DNA from 4 places in the Methylobacterium sp. 1A genome. Region 4 is predicted to be linked to each of the others. Evidence: riboswitches for the same ligand, from Rfam matches in the RefSeq annotation. Region 4 holds a riboswitch; each other region holds the start of a gene.
The links. Region 4 has a riboswitch for cobalamin ahead of ACX9MN_RS12415 (TonB-dependent receptor plug domain-containing protein). Riboswitches for the same ligand answer to the same signal wherever they lie in the genome.
Positions count from the first base shown of each region.

Region 1: linked by a shared signal. The riboswitch ahead of ACX9MN_RS19220 (TonB-dependent siderophore receptor) and the one ahead of ACX9MN_RS12415 (TonB-dependent receptor plug domain-containing protein) in region 4 are both predicted to bind cobalamin.
Region 2: linked by a shared signal. The riboswitch ahead of ACX9MN_RS08015 (CbtB domain-containing protein) and the one ahead of ACX9MN_RS12415 (TonB-dependent receptor plug domain-containing protein) in region 4 are both predicted to bind cobalamin.
Region 3: linked by a shared signal. The riboswitch ahead of ACX9MN_RS19205 (TonB-dependent receptor plug domain-containing protein) and the one ahead of ACX9MN_RS12415 (TonB-dependent receptor plug domain-containing protein) in region 4 are both predicted to bind cobalamin.

Region 1 is NZ_JBYQVE010000001.1:3,989,212-3,993,233, reverse strand. It holds gene ACX9MN_RS19225 (hypothetical protein) at 1-1,178, shown strand, start outside; cobalamin riboswitch at 1,683-1,875, shown strand; gene ACX9MN_RS19220 (TonB-dependent siderophore receptor) at 2,058-4,022, shown strand, end outside.
Region 2 is NZ_JBYQVE010000001.1:1,628,046-1,632,067, reverse strand. It holds gene ACX9MN_RS08025 (S10 family peptidase) at 1-630, shown strand, start outside; gene ACX9MN_RS08020 (discoidin domain-containing protein) at 653-2,017, opposite strand; cobalamin riboswitch at 2,179-2,373, shown strand; gene ACX9MN_RS08015 (CbtB domain-containing protein) at 2,409-2,591, shown strand; gene ACX9MN_RS08010 (CbtA family protein) at 2,608-3,360, shown strand; gene ACX9MN_RS08005 (DUF1636 domain-containing protein) at 3,353-3,754, shown strand; gene cobW (cobalamin biosynthesis protein CobW) at 3,751-4,022, shown strand, end outside.
Region 3 is NZ_JBYQVE010000001.1:3,984,849-3,988,870, reverse strand. It holds gene ACX9MN_RS19215 (acetyltransferase domain-containing protein) at 1-933, shown strand, start outside; gene ACX9MN_RS19210 (VOC family protein) at 1,048-1,521, opposite strand; cobalamin riboswitch at 1,735-1,943, shown strand; gene ACX9MN_RS19205 (TonB-dependent receptor plug domain-containing protein) at 2,063-4,022, shown strand, end outside.
Region 4 is NZ_JBYQVE010000001.1:2,524,060-2,528,081, reverse strand. It holds gene ACX9MN_RS12420 (ABC transporter substrate-binding protein) at 1-12, opposite strand, end outside; gene ACX9MN_RS12415 (TonB-dependent receptor plug domain-containing protein) at 21-1,991, opposite strand; cobalamin riboswitch at 2,111-2,319, opposite strand; gene ACX9MN_RS12410 (HoxN/HupN/NixA family nickel/cobalt transporter) at 2,417-3,472, opposite strand; gene ACX9MN_RS12405 (TonB-dependent receptor) at 3,872-4,022, opposite strand, start outside.

The DNA.
Region 1 (4,022 bases), 1.5 Mb from region 4:
CGCACCGCGACGGAGCCGAGCACCTTTTCACGCCCGAGGGTTGGCGGTCCCTGTTGCTCGATGCCGACCGCGCCTGCCGCGTTTCGGCAGTGCGCCTAGCGTTCATCAGGGCCGCCGACGGCTTCCGCACTCGTGGGCACGTCGTCGAGCCTTGGGTCGAAGCCCCGGCGGTCGCCCCGGTGCCGGAACCCCGCCCGGAGGCCGGACCTAGGCGGGTCGTCCGCAGCCAATCCCCCGACCAGATGGCGCCTCCCCGGATCGAGCCCTACGTGGCCGGAGCCGCAAGGGTCGAGGGTCCCGCCGAACCGGCGTGGCGGGAGGCAGCCGGAACGATGATCGCCCTGTCGCTGCCGAACGAGCTCTACCGCGACGGCGCCACGCCCATGGCGATGCTCGCCGGCCAGCCGCCGCGCAAGCTCATGCTGGGGGACGGCGGTCTCGGCGCGGATGGGTTCGATGCGCAGCAGGCCGCCGCGGCCTGGGTTTACCTGGAGGGTACCGACGTCGAGGTGCGGCATACCTTCCTGTCTGCCGAGCTGTCGCGGGAGTGGACCGCGGGGGAGAGCTTCCGGGCGGGGCTGCCGAAGCGGGTCGGGCCGGCCCTGGACTCAGCCCGGCTTCTGTACAAGGCGCACCTACGCGCCGGCAGCAAGGACACGTTGAAGGCCTTGTCCGATCTGCGCAAGACGCTGTCCGACGAGGTACAGAAGCTCCTTCAGCAGTCCCGCGACCTATCCGCGGCCGTTTGGCGAGACGTGGCCGTGGCGATCGGCGCGCTCGTGGTCCGGCTCGCCATCGACGCCGCGAAAGGCGGAGGGGCCGGAGGGGCCGGCTTCGCCGGTCTGTACGCCGTCGTAGCGGCGTATGTCGGCATCTCCTACGCCGTGTCGGTCTCGACGAACCGCCGGTTCCTCGGCGTTGTCGAGGCGTCTAGGGCAGCGTGGCGCACCAAGCTCTATGGCTTTCTCGACGACACCGATTATGAAGCGCTGGCCGACGGCCCGCTCGCCGGGGCCATGGCTGCCTATCGGCGCACCGAAGGCCGAACGACGGCAGTGGTTTGGGTAGTGGTGTTCGTCATGCTGGCTGCCGCGGCCATGGAGGCAGGGTGGATCAATCCGGACGCGCTGCGCAGCTGGCTGGCGACGGCTCACGCCCGGGTGCCGGCACCTCACTAGGCGACGAGCGGATGGCCCGCGGGCCTGAAGCCGGCAGAAGGCGCCCGGGACTTCAGGCTTGGGCCGCGACGTCACCGAATGGGCGGATGACGTGTTCACGCCTTGGATCGACCTAACGCGGGAGGATGCCGTCAGCGTCACCTCGATGCCTTTGGGGCGGTGCTTGTCCGCATCTTCGGGAAGACCGCGCGCAGAAGCTCGTTTCCGGCGACGGTTGAGAGGGCCTCTCCAAGGATCAAGTCCGCGATCCAATACCTCTACGCTTCCGCCAATTGGTGCAGGTCATAGTCTCCATGCATTCCGGGATGGTGTAGGGGCGCGCTAAATTCGAGATACTACGTGAGCTATCCGTACGACTGGCATGGGTGGTTTTCGGCCAGTCTGCTTCAAAGTATCAAACTCAAAAAGCGGTCGTTCGACCTCTGGCAGGAAATGGCCGAGATCCGACAGCGGCATCAAGGCAGAGCTATCGGGACGTTCGCGTTGACTCACGAGTCCGTGAGGCTGTAGCTGGGCCGTGACGGTTCCCCTCGGGGATCAAAAGGGAACGCGGTGAGGGTGTAAGCCTGAAGCCACGGCTGTCCCCGCAACTGTAAGCGGCGAGCCCTTCACCACCATGTCACTGGGTCGCCCCGGGAAGACGGTGCGAGGGCGACGACCCGTGAGCCAGGAGACCTGCCGTCAGCCGTGGTCACACGCGAAACGCGTCGGGCGGGGTGTCCTGGCGGGTGTCGAAGCGCCGCCTCGTGAGGTGGTCGCCCAGGCCTCGTTCGCGGTGACGTGCCACTGCCGTCCCGAGGTCCTAGGCCCGTGTCCCATCCCGCTTCGCAATGGCGGCTTCGCGCATCCGTCACATCTTTGGCGCTCGTCTCCCTTGGTGTGCCCCCAGCGACTGCCCAAGGCCCACGAGCCGACGCAGCCCCGGCTTCGGTCGTTCTCGACCCGCTCTCGGTCGAGGGCAGCTACACCTCGGCCCCCACCTACCAGGTCAAGGATCTCTACAGCGGGACCAAGACCGTGACGCCGCGGCTCTCTCTGCCCCAGCAGGTCGACGTCGTGCCCCAGGAGGTCCTGCGGGACACCGCCGCCACGCGCGTCGAGCGCGCCTTGGATTACGTGCCGGGAGTCGGCAAGCAGAACGATTTCGGCGCCCAGAACCTCGCGCTCTACTCTGTGCGCGGCTTCGCCACCCAGGACATCTTCTTCAACGGCTTCAACATTGCCCGCGGTTACAACGGCGCGCCGGACACCCAGAACGTTCAGTCCATCGAGGTGCTCAAAGGACCGAGCGGGGCACTCTATGGGCGCAGCGACCCCGGCGGCACCATCAACATCCTGACCAAGCAGCCCGTGGCCTTGCCCTTCGTCGAGATGGGCACGCTGTTCGGGAGCTTCGGAACAGCGCGCACCACCGTCGACGCCGGCGGGCCACTGAACGAGGAGGGCACCGTCCTCTACCGCTTCAACGGCGCGCTCGCGAGGCAGGACAGCTTCCGCGATTTCGTCGACGGCGACCGCGTCCTAGCTGCGCCCGTGGTGAGCTGGCTGATCAGCCCGGACACCAAGTTGACCGTCGAGGCGCAATACCTCCGCAACCGCCAGACCTTCGACCGCGGGACGGTCGCAGTGAACAACCGCCTGGGCCTCGTACCGCGCTCGCGCTTCTTCGGTGAGCCGGGCGACAACTCGGTGTCAGAAGCCGGGATCCTGCAGATCCGCCTCGATCACGCCTTCAATGCCGACTGGCAGCTCAGGGTCGCCGGCCACTTCAACACCGGCAGCCTGACCGGCCTGCAGACCGGCGCGACCGGCCTTCTCGACGACGGCCGCACCCTGCTGCGCGAGTTCCGCCGGCACGACTTCACATGGGGCGTGGCCATCGGGCAGGCCGAGCTCGTTGGGCATTTCGACACCGGGCCGTTCGCCCACACCGTGCTGCTCGGCCTGGAGTACGAGCGCTACAACAGCACCGAGAACCTGCTGCGCTCGACGCCGCGGCTCGACCCCTTCGCCCTCGACCTGTTCAACCCGGTCTACGGCCAGCCCAAGGCGCCCTTCACCCGGCGCTACAGCGCGAGCGAGAACGTCGGCAACACCGCCGTCTACGTCCAGGACCAGATCGCGCTCAGCCCGGAATGGAAGCTGCTCCTCGGCAACCGGACCGACTTCTATAACCAGACCTTCCGCGACAAGGTCGGCAACGAGCGCGCGGAGCAGGACCGGACCGGCTTCTCACCGCGTGCAGGTCTCGTCTACCAGCCGCTCACCTTCCTCTCGTTCTACGGCAACGTGGCGGCCTCGTTCCGGCCCAACACCGGCTTCGACATCGCGACCCGTCCCTTCGCCCCCGAGACCGGCTTCGGCTACGAGGCCGGCGTCAAGCTCGATCTCTTCACCGGCCTGAGCGTGACCGGCGCGGCGTTCCACATCGAGAAGGAGAACGTCCTCACGACCGACCCGAGGGACTTCTTCTTCCAGATTGCCGCCGGCGCCGTGCGTAGCCAGGGCTTCGACCTGAGCTTCGTCGGACAGGTTACACCCGAGTTCCGGGTTATCGGCGGCTATGCGTTCATCGACGCGGCGGTGACCCGCGACGAGGTTCTCAGGGTTGGCTCGCCGCTCCTCAACATTCCGCGCCACTCGGGCAGCCTGCTCGGCGTCTACGAAGTCCAGGCCGGCGACTGGAAGGGCTTCGGGTTCGGTGGCGGCGTCCGGGCTGTCGGCTCGCGCCTTGGGGACAGCGGCAACGAGGGGTTCCGGCTCCCGGGCTACGTGTTGACCGACGCCCTGGCCTACTACCGCTACGAGAACCTGCGGTTCGGGCTCAACGTCGATAACATCTTC
Region 2 (4,022 bases), 900 kb from region 4:
GGTCTCGACCCCGCCCTGGTGCGTGCCCAGGCGGCGCGCCTCGCGACCCGGAGCGTCCAGCGCGAGATCGACCGCGCCGAGGGCCGCGTGACCAGCGCCTACGACACCGGCATCACCGGCTGGGACCCGAACCCGGACGCCGCCCAGTCGAGCTTCGAGGATCCCCAGCTCACCGCCCTCCAGGCACCGCTGACGAGCGCGATGCTCGACCTCTACGCGCGGACGCTGAAATGGCCGGTGACCAACATGCGCTACGAGCTCCTGAACAACGCCGTCAATCGCGGCTGGAGCTGGGGCTCGGGCCGGCAGGCGCCCGAGGTCCTGTCGAACCTGAAGGGCGATCTGGCGCTCGACGGGCACCTGCGCGTCCTCGTGGCGCACGGCTTCACCGACCTGGTGACGCCCTACTTCGCCTCGAAGCTCCTGCTGGCGCAGGTCCCCGCCTACGCCGCCGGCCGCCTGAGCCTCGCGGTCTATCCGGGCGGGCACATGTTCTACACGCGTCCGGATTCGCGCGCCGCCTTCCGGACGGACGTGGAGCGGATGTACACGGACGCCCTGAAGGTGCGCGACGCCGGCTCGACCCGTCCGGCCGGAGCCCCCGCCGAACATCTCAGGACCGCGCCGTAGCGCCTCCGGCCCGCCGCGCCGGTCACGCGTCGTCGAAGGCGAGGGCCTCGGCCGGGTAATCCACCATCGTCCGGCGCTGCGCGTCGGTGTTCTGCCACTCGCCGACCTTCATGTAGCGGCCCTCGAGATCGCGGACCTCGACCACTTTCCCGATGGTGGGGATCGACTGGAAGCCCTGCGGCCAGTTCGACGCGAAGTAGAAGACCTGCTCGACGTGGTCCGAGAGGTGGCAGATCCCCGGCCCGAAGGTCCCCAGCCCGAAGACGAGGTAGCGGCCGTTCACCAGCGCCGCGACGTCGGAGATCAGCGACTCGCTCTGGATCTCCACCGGCAGTCCGCGCCGCTCGGCGTACGCCTCCACCTCGGCGATGACCGGGTTCAGCCTGTTCTCGAAGACGAGCTTGACCGAGCGGATCCGACCCTCGGCCAGGAGCCGGTCGATGACCATCCGGTAGAACGCGAAGGGCGGCTGCGGATAGTGCGGATCGACCCAGGTGCTGAAGATGTCGCCCGACCGGATGTGGATCAGGAGTTGGTCGTGGGGCTTCACCGGGAAGCTCTTCGGCAGGCCGTTGAACAGCGGCCGGATCACGCTCTGCACGATCGCGCGCGAATCCGTCGGCCCCCGCAGCGCGGTCACGCGCTCGAACTGCGTCGGGTCGAAATACAGGCCCGACAGGAAGTAGCCGTCCGACGGCAGCGGCTCGTCCGGCGGGATGAAGGTGATGCCGTCGCAGGTCAGCCGCTCGGTCAGGAAGATCACCTTGCTGCGGTCAACCTTGGGCACCTTGATGTACTTCAGGTTGAGCGCCTTCGCGATGGACACCGCGATGATGTACTGGACGAGGCAGTTGCCGAAGGCGCCGTTCTCGAACAGCGCCAGGCCGACCAGGGCGTGGCTGGCGCGGTCGGGCGCCGACTGGAGCGCGTAGGTGACGTAGACGTTGGCGCCGGGCTTCTCGTTCAGGAGCGTCACGTCGAGGTCGAGCATCGCCCGCAGCGCGATCAGGTCGACCGCGGCCTCGTCGGCGCGGATGCCGATGCCGGCGATCCGGGCCGGTTCGGGCGCGGCGATCCGGACCGCGCGCGCCCAGGCCCGCTCGTCGGGGACGATCGCGGCGACGAGGGCGTCCGGGGTCGCGGTCCAGCCGGCGAAGCCCGGCTCGGCCCACGTCACGCCGTCCTGCGAGACCGCCACCGCGACGTCGCCGGGCTCCGCGGGAACCGCCCCCTCCCCCGGCCGCAGGGCGACGGAATGGATCGGGAAGCGGCCGCCGAGGTCGACCTCGAGCCACGTCGTTCCCGTGCCCGCATCGGAGACGATCCGCGGCTCACGGCCGGCCGCGAGATCGACGAGAACCGGGGTCGGATCGTCTGTCGGGGCCATCGGGTCTCCGGGAGTTCAGCGCCCGCGCCGGGGCCGGGCGGGTATCGGGTGCGGCGGTGCCCGCTCCGGGGCGCGGCCGTCAAGCCCGCCCCGATCGCGGGGCGGGCGCGGGAAACGGCCGCGATCCGGCGCCCCTCCGTTGTGTCCCGGCGGCCATGCGTCTACAACGGCCGGGCGACGGTGCCCCGGAGACGGGGTGAAAAGGGAATGCGGTGAGGGGTTTGAGGCCCCGATTCCGCGGCTGCCCCCGCAACTGTGAGCGGCGAGCGCCCGCCATGCGCCACCGGAGCGATCCGGGAAGGCGGTGGGCGCGCCGAGCCGCGAGCCAGGAGACCTGCCGTCGCGACAGGATCCCGCAATGCCGCCGGTGGGGCGGCTGGAGACGCTTCTGATGACGACGCAAACCCTCGCCCCCGTCGCCGCCGGCACCCGCGCGTCGGAGCGCCCCATCGCCGTCGCGCTCGCGGCCGTGCTGGGCCTCGGCCTGCTGTTCATGGCGGGTTTCTCGCCGGCGATCGCGCTCCACAACGCGGCGCACGATTTCCGGCACACCCAGAACTTCCCCTGCCACTGACCTCCCCGGACCAGGGATGATCATCCGGCTCCTGTCGGCGGCCCTCGCCGCCGGCTTCTTCGCGGCTGCCATCGTGACGGGCCTCGAACTCACGCTGACCTCGCCGCTGATCGTCGCGGCCGAGCGCTACGAGCAGCAGGAGGCGCCGAACCGGGCTGCCAAGGCGCTCCCGATCAAGGCGTTCCCGATCGTGCTGGCTCATGCCGGGCACGACCACGCCGCCCCCGACGCCGCGCCGGAATGGCAGCCCGCGCCCGGCCTGCCGCGGATGGCCTTCACCGGGCTCGCGACCCTCGTGGGCGGCGTCGGCTACGCGCTGCTGCTCGGCGCGGTGATGCTCGCCTGCGGCCGCGAGCCCACGCCGCAGGTCGGCCTCGCCTTCGCGGTGGCGGGCTTCGCCAGCGTCGCCCTCGCGCCGGGCCTCGGCCTGCCGCCGGAATTGCCCGGCAGCGCGGCGGCCCCGCTCGCGACGCGCCAGGCGTGGTGGGTGATGACCGCCGCGGCGACCGGCATGGGGCTCTACCTGATCACGATCCGCCGCGCGCTGATCACGATCCTCGGGGGGCTCGTCCTGATCATCGCGCCGCACGTCGTCGGCGCCCCGCAGGCGCCCGAGGCCGCGTCCGAACTTCCGGCGGCGCTCGCCGCGCAATTCGCCGCGCGGTCGCTCGCCATCAGCTTCGTGTTCTGGATCCTGATCGGGCTGGGGCTCGGCTGGGCGTGGCAGGCCTTCGCCCGCGGCGCGGATCGGGGAGCGGCCCGTGCCTGAGACCGTTCTCTACGTCTGCACCACCTGCCGCCGGCCGGACGACGACCCCGACGGGCCCCGCGCCGGGGCCCGCCTGCTGGAGGCGCTCCGGGCGCGGAGCGGCGCCACGCCGGACCTGCGGGTCGAGGCGGTGGAGTGCCTGTCGGTCTGCAAGCGGCCCTGCACCGTGGCGGTCGCCGCGGCCGACCGCTGGACCTACGTCTACGGCGACATGGATCCCGCCGCCTCGGCCGAGATCATCCTCGGCGGGCTCGCGGCCTACGCGGCGACCCCGGACGGCATCGTGCCCTGGCGCGAGCGTCCGGAGGCGTTCCGCAAGGGCGTGATCGCCCGCATTCCCCCTTTCCCAGAACCCCGCCCGGTCCCCGCCGGCACCCTGGAGCCCGCGGAATGACCCTCGTGAACAAGATCCCCTGCACCATCATCACCGGCTTCCTCGGGGCCGGCAAGACGACCCTCGTCCGCCACGTGGTCGAGAACGCCAAGGGGCGCCGCCTCGCGATCCTGGTGAACGAGTTCGGTGATATCGGCTTCGACAAGTCCTTCCTGGCGGCCTGCGGCGTCGAGGGCTGCACCGAGGACGCCATCGTCGAGCTGCCGAACGGCTGCATCTGCTGCACGGTCGCGGACGATTTCGTGCCGGCGCTGGAGACCCTTCTCGG
Region 3 (4,022 bases), 1.5 Mb from region 4:
GCCGCGTACCTGTTCAGCACCCGGCACACGCTGGCGGAGACGCGTGCCTATCTCGTGAAGCGCGGCCTCGTGCTGATGGCTCTGGAGGTCTTCTACCTCTCTGAGCTGTACTGGGGCGTCGCCAGCCCGACGCTTTGGCTTCAGGTGATCTGGTGCATCGGCGTGTGCATGATCGTCCTGGCGGCGATGATCGGCCTGCCGCGCTCGGTTCTCTTCGCGGTCGGGACGCTGATCGTTTGCGGGCACAATCTCCTCGACCCGATCCAACTCCGGCCCGATGATCCCTTCTTCGTCGCCTGGGCAATGCTGCACCAGCGCGACGTCATCGCGCTCCCATTCGGTCTAGTGGCCAAGACGACCTACCCGGTGCTTCCCTGGATCGGCGTCATCGCTCTCGGCTATGCCATCGGCCCGTGGTTCTTGCCCGGCGTCGCCCCACGGACGCGCAAGCGCCGATTTGCGGCCATCGGCATCACGATGCTGGTCGCCTTCGCGGTGCTACGCCTGGCGAACGGCTACGGGGACAAACCGTGGTTCGTCGTCGACGAGGACGCCCTGCGGACCGCGATGAGCTTCTTCGCGCTGACGAAGTATCCGCCCTCGCTGCTGTTCCTGCTGCTAACGCTCGGGATCGGGGCGCTATTGCTCGTCGCGCTGGAACGCATGGGCGACCGCCCGGTGGTCACAGCGCTGGCGGTGTTCGGCGGCGCGCCGCTCTTCTTCTACGTGTTTCACCTGACGGTTCTGCGGCTGCTCTACCACGGCGCGTTCGCGATCTGGGGCGTGACCCAAGGCACCGTGTTCGGTGTCGGCAATTACGCGTGGGTTCTGGTGTGGTACGCGGCGCTGATTCCGCCCCTCTACTTCCCGACGGCCTGGTTCTCCCGCCTCAAGGCATCGCGACGCGACATCGCTTGGCTCAAGTACCTCTGAAGTCGAACCCATCGGCTTGGCTATGCGACGGACTGGTTCCGAACCGAGGCGGTCGTTCGCCGGGCCTCCGTCGACTTCGGATCGGGATGGCAAGCGGTTCCCCGCCCGCCGGCATCAGAGATCTTGGACAGAAGCCGGCGGCTGCATGAACTCGATTGTCGCGCCGTCAGGGCCAACGGCGTAGATCACCCGCGTTCCAACCCGCGCACCGCTCGCAATCGGCTGCGGAATGCCTTGCGCCTTCCAACCGTAGGCAGCGATCCGCACCAGCAGCGCGTCGAGGTCATCGACGATAAGGGCCAGATGCGCGAAGCCAGGATCGAACGGCTTGGCCGGCGCGCTCGGTCGCTCCGGACCCTGATACTCCAGAAGTTCGATCGTTTGATCCGCGAGCGAAACGAGCGCCATGCGCACCTTCGCCCCATGCGCCCCGGTCACCTGACCGAGAAACTCGCCCCCCATCTCCCCCGTCCGCACAAGTCGCGCGCCGAGCCCGTCGATCCAGAACCGAAGGGCTTCGTCGAGGCAGGCGACCGCGAAGCCGACATGATCGGCACGCCGCACGGGGAGGCTCGTGTGTTCCGTCATGCGGGATGTCCTACCGGGAAAGAGGTCATTCGTCTGCAACGCGTCGTGGTCGGTCCCCCCGCTATGTCCGCTTCAATGCATCTGTCGTGAGGAAGCGGAAAGACAGAAACCACATCTTATGACGATCAGCCCGGCGCTCGCCCCTGCACAGCCCCTCCGACAGCAGACGCCGGGACAACGTTGCTCCGAGGATTGACGGATCGATGAGCCACAGCCTAGCTTGAGCGGGACGGTTCCCCTCGGGGATCAAAAGGGAACGCGGTGAGGCCACGCCCGTGAGGGCTCGGCTGATGCCGCGGCTGCCCCCGCAACTGTAAGCGGCGAGTCCTTCATCACGACGTCACTGGGCGGCCTCGCCCGGGAAGACGATGAGAGGGCGACGACCCGCGAGCCAGGAGACCTGCCGTCAGCCGTGGTCACACGCGGAGCTTGCCGGGCGGGGTGTCCTGGGAGGTGTCGCGGCGCCGTGGTTCCCTTGAGGACGCGGCCGCCGAGGCCTCGTTCGCGGTGACGTGCCACAGCCGTCCCCCGAGGCCGTCCCGTGTCCTGTTCCGTCCCGTCCGCGCTTCGGCGCAGCCTAGCCCTGTCCTGCGCCGTATCCGCGCTGCTCGTCTCCGCCCCCGCCCTCGCGCAGCAGGTCGCTGCGCCGTTCGCCGATGCCCAGGGAGGCGCGCAGGCCGCGGTCTCCCTGTCCGAGATCTCCGTGTCGGCTACCGGCGTGCCGACGCCGATTGCCAACACAGGATCGAGTGTCACCGTGCTCACCGACCGCCTGCTGCAGGAGCAGCAGCGCCGGACGGTGCCGGATGCCCTCCAGCAGGTGCCCGGCCTCAACGTCGTGCAGACCGGCGGCGCAGGCGGTCAGACTTCGGTCTTCATCCGCGGCACCAACTCGAACCACGTGAAGGTCCAGATCGACGGCATCGACGTCAACGACCCCTCGACCCCGAACCGCGCCTTCGACTTCAGCCAGTTGCAGACCTACGACCTTTCGCGGATCGAGGTGTTGCGCGGGCCGCAGAGTGGCCTCTACGGAGCCGACGCCATCGGCGGCGTCATCTCCGTTGTGACCAAGCGTGGCGAAGGGCCGGCACGGGCAACGGCGACCGTTGAGGGCGGCTCGTTCGGCACCTTCAACCAATTCGGCAACATCTCGGGCTCGGAGGGGATCTTCGACTACTCGGTGTCGGTCGGCCACATCCGTCAATCCGCCGTCCAGATCACCCCGTTTGAGCTACTGCCCCGCGGCGTGCCGCTGCGGACCGCCTTCACCGACATCAAGACGGTCTCGACCAAGCTCGGGGCGCAACTCACCGACGAGTTCCGTCTCAACTACGTCCTGCGCTTCTCCGATAGCGCGTATCTAGATCAGGCCGACGGCGGCTTCCCGTACGCGCCGCTGCCGTACCGTAACCTCAACGACCAGCAGCAACTGATTATGAGGGGCGAGGCCGAGTGGACGCCGGTGCCGGGCTTCCACAATGTCTTCGGCGCGAACTACTCCAAGTTCGACCGCCTGTTCGCCGGCCCGCTCGACCCGCTAGCGCCGCCGACGCCCACCACCTACCTCGGTGAACGAACCCGGTTCGATTACCGCGGCGACTGGCAATTCTCACCCGGCAACCTCGTGCTGTTCGGTGCCCAGCGCGAGGATGAGCGCTTCGAGACGACCGGCATCGACCGGTCCAACGGCAACACCGCCGGTTTCGCCGAGCTTCAGACGACGCCCTTCGCGGGCGCCGCGCTGGTCGCCAACATCCGGCACGACGCGAACGACCAGTTCGGCGGCGCGACCACCTTCCGGGTGGCGCCGAGCTACATCGTGCCCGGCACTGGGACCCGCCTGAAGGGCAGCGTCGGCACCGGTTTCAAGCCGCCGACCCTAAGCCAGCTCTATCAGGACTATCCGGGCTTCCGCTTCTTCGGGAACCCGAACCTGCGGCCCGAGGAGAGCTTCGGATTCGACGGCGGCTTCGAGCAGCCGCTGTTCGACGGGTTCGTGACCGTGGGTGCGACCTACTATCAGACCGACTTCAAGAACCTGATCCAGACGGCCTACTACCCGACTTTCTCGACCAACGTGAACGTCGGCCGTGCGACCGCCTACGGCACCGAGAGCTTCATCGCCCTGCGTTTCAACGAGTTCTGGAGCGGGCGGCTGGACTGGACCACCACGGTGACGAAGGACGAGATCGCCCACCAGGAGCTGCTGCGTCGGCCCCGCAACAAGGTCAGCGCGACCGCGATTTGGAACCTGATGCCGGGCCTGACCATGACCGGCACGCTCATCGTGCTGGGGTCGTTCGTGGACGGAAACAGGGACTTCTCCGTGCCCCGCCTGAAGGCCCCCGGCTTCACGCTGGTGAACCTGTCGGTCAACTACGCCTGGAGCGAGACCCTGACAGTGTTCGGGCGGATCGATAACCTGTTCGACCAGCGCTACCAGAACCCGACCGGTTTCCAGGGTCCGGGGCTCGCCGTCTACGGCGGCGTCCGCGTGA
Region 4 (4,022 bases):
GCGCCTCGGCATCCGCGACCTCAGAACGACGTCACGCGGACGCCGCCGAAGACGGCGAGCCCCGGCCCCTGGAAGCCGGTCGGGTTCTGGTAGCGCTGGTCGAACAGGTTATCGATCCGCCCGAACACCGTCAGGGTCTCGCTCCAGGCATAGTTGACCGACAGGTTCACCAGCGTGAAGCCGGGGGCCTTCAGGCGGGGTACGGAGAAGTCCCTGTTTCCGTCCACGAACGACCCCAGCACGATGAGCGTGCCGGTCATGGTCAAGCCCGGCATCAGGTTCCAGATCGCGGTCGCGCTGACCTTGTTGCGGGGCCGGCGCAGCAGCTCCTGGTGGACGATCTCGTCCTTCGTCACCGTGGTGGTCCAGTCGAGCCGCCCGCTCCAGAACTCGTTGAAGCGCAGGGCGACGAAGCTCTCGGTGCCGTAGGCAGTTGCACGGCCGACGTTCACGTTGGTGGAGAAGGTCGGGTAGTAGGCCGTCTGGATCAGGTTTTTGAAGTCGGTCTGATAGTAGGTTGCGCCCACGGTCATGAAGCCGTCGAACAGCGGCTGCTCGAAGCCGCCGTCGAATCCGAAGCTCTCCTCGGGCCGCAGGTTCGGGTTCCCGAAGAAGCGGAAGCCCGGATAGTCCTGATAGAGCTGGCTTAGGGTCGGCGGCTTGAAACCGGTGCCGACGCTGCCCTTCAGGCGGGTCCCAGTGACGGGCACGATGTAGCTCGGCGCCACCCGGTAAGTGGTCGCGCCGCCGAACTGGTCGTTCGCGTCGCGCCGGATGTTGGCGACCAGCGCGGCGCCCGCGAAGGGCATCGTCTGAAGCTCGGCGAAGCCGGCGGTGTTGCCGTTGGACCGGTCGATGCCGGTCGTCTCGAAGCGCTCATCCTCGCGCTGGGCACCGAACAGCACGAGGTTGCCGGGTGAGAATTGCCAGTCGCCGCGGTAATCGAACCGGGTTCGTTCACCGAGGTAGGTGGTGGGCGTCGGCGGCGCTAGCGGGTCGAGCGGGCCGGCGAACAGGCGGTCGAACTTGGAGTAGTTCGCGCCGAAGACATTGTGGAAGCCCGGCACCGGCGTCCACTCGGCCTCGCCCCTCATAATCAGTTGCTGCTGGTCGTTGAGGTTACGGTACGGCAGCGGCGCGTACGGGAAGCCGCCGTCGGCCTGATCTAGATACGCGCTATCGGAGAAGCGCAGGACGTAGTTGAGACGGAACTCGTCGGTGAGTTGCGCCCCGAGCTTGGTCGAGACCGTCTTGATGTCGGTGAAGGCGGTCCGCAACGGCACCCCGCGAGGCAGCAATTCGAACGGCGTGACCTGGACGGCGGATTGCCGGATGTGGCCGACCGAAACCGAGTAGTCGAAGATCCCCTCCGAGCCGGAGATGTTGCCGAACTGGTTGAACGTGCCGAACGAGCCGCCCTCGACCGTCGCCGTCGCCCGGGCCGGGCCCTCGCCGCGCTTGGTCACGACGGAGATGACGCCGCCGATGGCGTCGGCCCCGTAGAGGCCGCTCTGGGGCCCGCGCAGCACTTCGATCCGCGAGAGGTCGTAGGTCTGCAGCTGGCTGAAATCGAAGGAGCGGTTCGGGGTCGAGGGGTCGTTGACGTCGATGCCGTCGATCTGGACCTTCACGTGGTTCGAGTTGGTGCCGCGGACGAAGACCGAGGTCTGGCCGCCGGCGCCGCCGGTCTGCACGACGTTGAGGCCCGGCACCTGCTGCAGGGCATCCGGCACCGTCCGGCGCTGCTGCTCCTGAAGCAGGCGGTCGGTGAGGACGGTGACGCTAGAACCCGTGTTGGCGATCGGCGTAGGCACGCCGGTGGAAGAGACGGAGATCTCGGACAGCGAGACCGCGGCCTGCGTGCCTCCCTGAGCATCGGCGAAGGGCGCGGCGACCTGCTGCGCGCGGGCGGGAATGGAGACGAGCAGCGCGGATGCGGCGCAGGACAGCGCCAGGCTACGCCGAAGCGCGGTGGGAACGGGATAGGACACGGGACGGCCTCGGGGGACGGCTGTGGCACGTCACCGCGAACGAGGCCTCGGCAGTCGCGTCCGCAAGGGAACCACGACGCCGCGACACCTCCCAGGACACCCCGCCCGGCAAGCTCCGCGTGTGACCACGGCTGACGGCAGGTCTCCTGGCTCGCGGGTCGTCGCCCTCTCATCGTCTTCCCGGGCGAGGCCGCCCAGTGACGTCGTGATGAAGGACTCGCCGCTTACAGTTGCGGGGGCAGCCGCGGCATCGGCCGAGCCCTCACGGGCGTGGCCTCACCGCGTTCCCTTTTGATCCCCGAGGGGAACCGTCACGCTCAAGCTAGGCTGCGGTGTGTCTATCCGTCAACGTGTGGAAACAAGTTGTTCAGATTTGTGGCGTCCGGGACGGATCGACCGTTGTCCTGGTTGTTAGGCTTGAGCGGTCAGGGGGCATCTGCCGGTCTAACCTCGACACGGTCGAACCCACCGAGGCGATAGATAAGGAACGACAGGAGCCACGCCGCCGCGAATAGGCCCACGATGCCGAAGCCCATCACGCCGAAATGGTCGTTGATTGCGGCGACCCGCTGCCAGAACCAGCCCTGGAGGTTGAGTTTGCCCGCCAGGAGGTTCAGCGCCTCCAGCGTGCCGACCACCAGCGCGACCGCCACCGACACCAGGGTGATGGTGAGGTTGTAGAACAGCTTCCGCATCGGCTGGACATAGGCCCAGCTGTAGGCGCCGAGCATCAGCACGCCATCGGTCGCGTCGACCAGCGTCATCCCTGCTGTAAACAGCGCCGGGAAGACCAGGATCGTCCAGATGTCGGTGCCTTGGCTCGCCTGGGCGGCCGACAGTCCGAAGAGGCTCACCTCCGTGGCGGTGTCGAAGCCGAGCGCGAACAGCAGACCCAGCGGGTACATGTGCCATGAGCGCGTTACGAGGCGGAACAGCGGCCGGAGGATCCGGGCGAGAACGCCTTGGTTGGCGAGCAGCATGTCGAGGTCAGCCTCGACGTAGCGGCCGGTGCGCCTAACCTGTCGAAACGCGCGCCAGACGCCCACCAAGACAACGAGGTTCACGATGCCGATGATGATGAGGAAGGCGGCCGAGACGCCGGTGCCGATCAGGCCGCCGAGTTCCCGGTAGCCTTCCGAGGCCGTGATCAGGGTGGTCGAGGCCAGCGCAACCGCGGCCGCTGCCACCACCACGACGGTGGAGTGTCCGAGCGCGAACCAGAAGCCGACCGAGACCGGCCTCTGGCCCGCCTGCATCAGCTTGCGCGTGACATTGTCGATGGCGGCGATGTGGTCGGGATCGACCGCGTGACGCAGCCCGAAGACGTAGGCCAGCAGCGCGGTCGAGAGCAGGGCCGGCTGCCCCGCGAACAGGCCGTAGGCCCAGGACCACACCGCGATGTTGGCCGCGATCAGGACGAGGTAGAGCAGACCGATACGGCGCCGGACGACGCCGGGCGCCGTACCCTTCGATTGGACCATCCCTTTTTTCCATCCCCTATCCGTCCGACCTTGCCACGCCGCGGCGGCTTGGCGGGATCCCGTCGCCCGCCTGACCACCGTGTCGATGCATCTCCCGGCCAATGCTTGAGCGGCGCAGGAGCCTCTGCGCGTCCGCCGATGTCCAGATCACCCCGCCGCGCGGCTTTTGCACGGCGCGTCGCGTCAGTTCAGTCGCGACGGCCTGGGCGGAGCGCCCCTGGTCTCGCATGATGGCTTCCAGCAGGGGCATCATGCCGACGACGTAGCGATGCGCGCGAGCCATCGAGGCTCTGCGTCCGGCGTCACCGCTTCGTTTGGGTCGGGCGCCATCACCGACCGAAACCGGTGTTACGCGCTTCGCGGAGGCGTTCGCGATGTTGTCGGGTCGATGACGACGCATCAGAACCGCCCGGCGATGGTGAGGCGCACGGCCGTGGGCTCGACAGGGTGAAAGACGCGGTCGATTAGCCCCTCGGCCGGCTCGCCAGGCAGGCGGGATACGTAGGCGTAGGTGATCTGGTCGGACTTGCTGTTCGTCAGGTTCAGTACG